DNA from 3 places in the Paenibacillus sp. CB74 genome. Region 1 is predicted to be linked to each of the others. Evidence: riboswitches for the same ligand, from Rfam matches in the RefSeq annotation. Region 1 holds a riboswitch; each other region holds the start of a gene.

Region 1 (2,273 bases):
TGGCGGTCAGCAATAAAGGTTGAGTCGTTAACAGAAACGAACTCAATGCAAGGGTTGTTGGATGGTTATAACGAATGGGATATGCATAGGTTATTCCGGGTTCTGATCCGATTTTTGGATCAGGACTTTTTTCTGTTTTGTCTGAAAATAGAAGAATGGATAAGTATCATAAGCATGGACATTATTTCCTGCACGGTGTTATTATGAAAACAATATTGAATGAAAACAAGCAAGGTGCTCTTGCGTGCAGCAAGAGGTAACAGGGAATCGGGTGAAAGTCCCGAGCGGTCCCGCCACTGTAATGGTGAAGCCCTTTTTGATCCAAGTCACTCGGAAAGCCGGGGAAGACAGAAAAGGAAGCTGATGATCCAAAGCCAGGAGACCTACCTTGCATGTGTCACCAAACCCTTCGCGGAAAGGAGTGGTGTACGAAGAATCAGGAATTGGGCGAACAATCGGTGCGCCCGGCTGGCCCCTCCAGGCCACATAGTCACAGGACTACCCTTCGGGAGTCTGGGGCTGTGTTCTTGAGTGTACGTACATGCGTATCCCATCCGTTACAAGGATGGGATTTTTTTGTTTTTTTAGATAAATGCACATCCTTGCGATACCTACCCTGTGTCGGGAAATTGCAGGTAGAGGAATAGATTAGTTGGATCATAACGGGTGATGTAAGAGCCTTGTTCGATAGTCTGAGTAAACAGAGCTGACGAGTTGAACATGCAGTACAGCGGGGGAGAAGGTCGGCATAGCCGCCCTTCTTCACTGTTTAGATCAGTACGACAAGTGTGATGAAGGAGGAGAAAATCATGCAAAATCAAGGCAAGCTGTTGATTATCGGGTTCGGCCCGGGAGCAATGGAACATATCACCAAGCGGGCACTCGAAGCACTTCAGGAGAGTGAGGTAATTATCGGATACAACACGTATGTGGATCTTATTCGCCCTCTGTTGAACGGGCAAGCGATTGTGCGTACAGGCATGACGGAGGAAGTAAGCCGTGCACAAGAAGCGGTTCGACAGGCGGAGACGGGCAAAATTGTTGCCGTAATTTCCAGCGGTGACGCAGGTGTGTATGGTATGGCTGGACTGGTGTACGAGGTGCTGATGGAGCAAGGTTGGAAGCCGGATACGGGTGTTGCCGTCGAGGTTATTCCGGGCGTATCGGCCATTCAGTCCTGTGCATCACTGCTGGGTGCCCCTGTCATGCATGATGCATGTACGATCAGCCTTAGTGATCACCTTACGCCGTGGGAGACCATTATTCGCCGGGTTGAAGCCGCAGCGTCCGCTGATTTTGTCATTGCCCTGTACAATCCACGGAGTGGACGGCGCACACGCCAGATCGTGGAGACACAGGAAATGATCCTGCGTTATCGTGACCCACAGACCCCCGTAGGTCTGGTGAAAAGTGCATACCGTGAGCGTCAGGACGTTGTCATGACCACACTGGAGGATATGCTGAATCATGATATCGGCATGCTGACGACCGTGATTATCGGCAACTCCTCGACCATGATGTACGAAGGACTCATGGTCACCCCGCGCGGGTATCAGCGGAAATATACGCTGAACACCGCGGAACAGTCGCTCAGACCTCATGAGCGACTACGCACGGAAGCCGAGCCATGGTCGCTCGGCGCAAGGGAAGCCCGCGCTGCCGCCTCCGGCGAGGCAGCGGGCGAGAGCGCCCGAGCGGGCACGGCTCCGCAAGGGCAGCCGCCCGCAGGCGCAGGGGCAGCTGCCACTACGCCTGCGGCAAGCCCGGCGAGCGGCGCTGGCACCGCCGTGCTTGCCGGCGAGCGACCTGCGCCCGTTGCGGCAGAGGCCGCTCCGGGCCGAGTCGCAGAAGCGCCACGCGTCAGCGCAGCTGCGCTGGCCGCCGAGGCGCTGACACGGCTCGCGGCAGGCGGCGCGCTCGCGGGCGAATCGGCGAGCCGCTGGCTGAATGCAGCAGCGCCGAGCCGAGAAGCAAGTTCACCCCAGGCTGCGACCGCAACGGCGGTACGCACCGCGCCCGAGCCTGGGCGTAAGGCGCCGCTGTTCGAAGTCGGCGTGTCGCCCGGCGTGGGCAACAAAAAATTCACCGCAGCCCAGATGGCGCTGCTGGCGCAGTGTGCAAGTGAAGACGGCGAACTGGAGTACACGCCGGAGCACCAGATTATTCTGAGAGTGCCGACATTTGAACCGGACTCGCTGGTTGAAGAGCTGCGTGCAGCGAATTTTATCGTTGTACCGATTGGTGATGTCATCAAGGTGAAGGCCTGTGACTTC
Region 2 (2,273 bases), 2.2 Mb from region 1:
GTATGAGCAGCTCAAGGATAACCCTGAGTACCGAAACTGGATTGATGCGCCGCAGAAGGTCACTCCGCCTGATGGGGAATCGTGGCAGGAGTTTACGGAGCGAATGGATTCATTTCTCCAAGAGATGTTGTTGGATGGTCGGCCTTCAATGCACCTTGATGAGGGACGGGTACCTACCATAGTTGTGGTTACGCATGGTGGTGTCATCCGATATGCCTTGTCCCGTCTGATTGCCGGGCTTGGGTTCTGGGATACACATGTCGTACCGGGACAGGCGATTCAGGTCCAGCTTGATCGACAGGGGAATCAATGGTTTGGTAGCAGAGTGACTTTTCCGCCAATCGGGTTGTAAGGATGTACAATATACCCTATAATCACAACAGAAGTGTGACTTCAGCATGGATACAGATACGGTGCAGGCTGTGAAGGCTAATGCGTACATAACATGCAGAAATTACATGACAATGATATACCATATCAGCGACCAAGGGTCCCGCGTGTGAAGGCTGTTTTCATGGCAGATTAGTACGAGTCGTGAAACACACAAGGGTGAAATGGGGAAGCCGGTGCAAATCCGGCACGGTCCCGCCACTGTAAAACAGGATGATTCCTGTAAGTCAGGTTACCTGCCCTGGACGTACAAACCGGTGTTCCTTCGAGGAAAGGACAGCGTTTCGGGCAATTCTATGCGCATGGACAACCTTGGGTTGAACATGTACAGATCGCCATATGCGAGACGTCATCCCTGATCCTGGACGTAAGGATTAGGGATTTTTTATTGTTCATGTAAGATAAACCGAACTTTTACACGTTAACGAAGAGTGCAGAACCGATCTGAAGAAACGGAGTGTTCGCTTAAAGCTTTCTACAAGAAAGCTACATCGGAAGCATACGCTTATCCCCGGATTTTCCCTTTCGAAAAGGGAATCAAAAAATCTGGGGATAACAGCGATCGGAAGATGGTACTGCAATCGGAGTGGACTTGTGTAAATTGATGGATTTTACTTGTACAGGAACACCAAGGCAAGGGTAGTAAGAGTTCAAGCATGTTGCAAGAAAATAGTACAGATAGAGAAGGGGAGAATAACAGAATGAATATCAAGAATTGGAAAAGCGTAGCGTCCCTGCTAAGTGCAGCGGCACTCGCACTGGCTTTGGCCGGATGTGGCAATGCAACAACGAATGAGGGCACAGGTACTTCGCAGCAACCGGCACAGGAGCAGTCCCAGAGCCAGGCGCAGACGGATCTCAAAACGCAATATCCACTGACCGTTACGGATGCAACGGGTGAATCGTTTACTTTTGAAAAGGCGCCAGCCAAAATTGTATCCGTGTCACCAGCTGAGACAGAGTCCCTGTTTGCCCTTGGATTGGATGAACAGATCGTTGGTGTATCCGACTATGATGATTATCCTGAGGCAGCAACAACCAAAGCGAAAATGGGCGGCATCACCAAGCCCAACGAAGAGTCCATCATTGCATCTGAAGCCGACATTGTCTTCACAGGTATCTCGATGAGTGAGGATGCCGTGAAGAAGCTGCGCGAACTCGGTATTACCATTTTCAAAACGGATCCTAAATCCATTGACGATGTGATGAACAATATCGAAACCTTCGGTAAAATCACCGATCATCAGGAAAAAGCACAAGAAATCATCACTCAGATGAAACAGGACGTGACGGATGTAACCGAAGCGGTGAAGGCCGTTAAACCAGAAGAGAAGAAAAACGTATACGTTGAATTCTCCCCAGGCTGGACTGTAGGTAAAGGCGAATTCATGGATGAACTTATTACTGTAGCTGGTGGTAGCAATATTGCTTCGGACAAAGAGGGTTGGTATGAAATTAATGAAGAAAACGTGATTGCCTCTAACCCCGATGTAATCTTGTATGCCAACGATGTAATTGATGAAAACTCCAAAACACTGGATCAGATCATCAAGGCGCGCAGCGGCTGGGATCAAATTACGGCTGTGAAAAATGACGCGGTTATTGGCCTGGATGCCAACCTGCTGAGCCGTCCGGGTCCACGGGTAACTCAAGGGTTGAAAGAAGTAGCCAAAGCGATCTACCCTGACTTGTTCCAATGAGTAAAAAGCTGATCCTGTTCGGAACGACGGGCATGGTGCTGCTGGTGCTTACCGTGCTCATCTGCACGGGCATTGGTTCAGTAGCTTTGCCAATTCGGGATATTGCCGGCATCCTGATTCACAAAATTCCCTGGGTGGGCGACTGGATTACACCGGATTGGAATAAGGCAGCCGAACAGATTA
Region 3 (2,273 bases), 820 kb from region 1:
CCAGTCGGATTCGGGGATCACGAAGATGAGTCCATACATCAACCAGCAGATTCAGGGTGACATATATGATTGCCATCCAGATGACATACCCCTGAATCAGCGGATAATCCCTTGTGAAAATTGCATCTACAGCCATCTGTCCAACGCCCGGCCACACAAATAAACTTTCCACAATCGCTGCACCACCTAACAAAGCACCTGTCGTCATACCCATAAGGGTAACGATCGGCAACAGGGCATTGGGGAGAATATGACGCAAAATAATGATCGACCCCTTCACACCTCTGGATCTTGCACCGATCACATAGTTCTGGCTTGTCTCCTCAAGCAGGACCGCACGAATCTGTCTGCTGTACTGGGCAACAAGTGGAATCGCGAGAGTACATGCAGGCAGAATCAGGCTGTACCATCCGGAATTGCCCATTACCGGCAGCAGTTTCAGCTGTACACCGAAGACCAACATGAGCAGCATCCCCAACCAGAAGCTGGGCATCGATAATCCGGCAAAAGAGAACAGACGAATGACGTGATCAAGCCATTGGTTACGATAGACAGCCGACAGCATCCCCAGTGGAAAGGAAACCAGAATAACCAGAAGCATAGCGCTTCCTGTTAGCCAAAGCGTTGCCGGGAGCCGTGCCATCAGCACGTCCAGTACTGGACGATTGTATTTATATGATGTACCGAAGTCTCCAGTTACCACCTGTCCCAACCATGTCCCGTATCGGTAGAAAAAAGGCTCATTCAATCCAAGCTCAGACCTCACCTGCCTGACCAGCTCATCGGATGGCGTTACCCCTGTAGACATAAGCATAAGTCTGGCTGGATCTCCAGGAGACAGGTAGGTTAGCAGGAACGTCAGGAACGTGATGCCGAACAACACAACTACCAGTTGTAATAATCGTTTAACGATATATCTGCTCAATTGCTCTAACGTCCTTCCCCAAAACTTTATGTATATGCCATGATGTTCTCCGTCCATAGCAAAAAAGGCGTCCCTCTCCGTGTTACTGGATGAGGACGCCTTAAATAAACAGATTTTCAGAAAAAATCATGCTCTCTAAACACCTTCCTATCTCCCGTAGGGTACTACTGTGTTTGTTAAACCTGGCAGGTCTCCTGGCTCCAGAATCATCGTCACTTGCAGCTCCTTCCCGGTCTAAACCAGTGGATTATCGCTACCTAACTCCTCTGTTACAGTGGCGGGACCGCGCCGGTATTACACCGGACTTCCCTATTAAGCTTTCACCCTGACGGGCAAAGCACCAAGTTCCACATATTCAATTACACTTCTGTATCAGTATAGCGGGACAACGTTTAATGATCAAAACTTTTCTTTCAAATTTGAAACACTAGGTGCGTCTAATCGCGAATTCTCGACCCCTTCGGAGATACGCCCGTCACACGCTTAAACATCTTGGAAAACAATAATGGGTCCGTATAACCGACAGAATGGGCCACTTCACTGACCGACAGCCCTGGATTCTGAAGAAGTTCGGCAGCACGATTCATACGGTACTCCAGAAAAAATGACTGTAGCGACATGCCATATCGCTCTTTGAATAATCCCGATAGATATGTGCGATCCAGCCCCACGGCTTGGGCAATATCCAGTATGGAGGTTCGCTGACTGTACCTGTTCTCCATAAATTGCACCGCCTGCCGGATGTATGTTTCTTTGTTTGAAAGGAGCTGCCCGACCTCTTCCTTCACAGGTGAAGAAGAGATTAATTCTGCCATCAAGCGGTACAAGAGACTCTGGTTCAACACATCACCTTCCGGTCGCGTGGAAGCTTGGACCATCTCCGTATACAACTGTTCCATCGTAATCGTATCATGGACATCATATATCGGGCGCTCCGGGCTCAGTTGGGCACGTTGCATGAATGCTTTGGCTTGTACACCTTTGAAACCGAACCACGAATACGTCCAGGGCTCCTTGGGATCTGCCTCATAATGAATAAGCGTATCCGGGAAAATGATAAAACCCTGTCCCTCGCTAAGCTTGTATTCCTGGTCCCCCATGTACACGATGCCCCGTCCTTCATGGATGTAATGCACAATATAGGAATCACGTACACCCGGTCCCCAATAATGGGCGGGTTCACACGCCTCCCACCCGAAGAACAACAAGACAAGTTCCATCTGTGTCCAGTCCGTGGCTACCACATTCATCTCTATTTTTCTCATTTTATGCCCTCCCTCCTTGTTTCCTTCCGAGGCTCACCATCTGTATGTCTAATTAAATTATAACAGCTAAAGGACATACATAT

The links. A riboswitch is a leader RNA that binds a small molecule or an ion and turns the genes downstream of it on or off. The one in region 1 is predicted to bind cobalamin.
Region 2: it holds a riboswitch for cobalamin, as region 1 does, so the genes downstream of both, ACX9NY_RS16190 (ABC transporter substrate-binding protein) here and cobJ (precorrin-3B C(17)-methyltransferase) in region 1, are expected to answer to the same signal.
Region 3: it holds a riboswitch for cobalamin, as region 1 does, so the genes downstream of both, nikB (nickel ABC transporter permease) here and cobJ (precorrin-3B C(17)-methyltransferase) in region 1, are expected to answer to the same signal.

Annotation. Positions count from the first base shown of each region.
Region 1 covers NZ_CM146009.1:5,872,615-5,874,887, forward strand. The annotation lists gene ACX9NY_RS25960 (uroporphyrinogen-III synthase) at 1-16, shown strand, start outside; cobalamin riboswitch at 216-405, shown strand; gene cobJ (precorrin-3B C(17)-methyltransferase) at 810-2,273, shown strand, end outside.
Region 2 covers NZ_CM146009.1:3,627,025-3,629,297, reverse strand. The annotation lists gene ACX9NY_RS16195 (histidine phosphatase family protein) at 1-352, shown strand, start outside; cobalamin riboswitch at 499-648, shown strand; gene ACX9NY_RS16190 (ABC transporter substrate-binding protein) at 1,092-2,090, shown strand; gene ACX9NY_RS16185 (FecCD family ABC transporter permease) at 2,087-2,273, shown strand, end outside.
Region 3 covers NZ_CM146009.1:5,053,330-5,055,602, forward strand. The annotation lists gene nikB (nickel ABC transporter permease) at 1-925, opposite strand, end outside; cobalamin riboswitch at 1,093-1,285, opposite strand; gene ACX9NY_RS22395 (AraC family transcriptional regulator) at 1,363-2,190, opposite strand.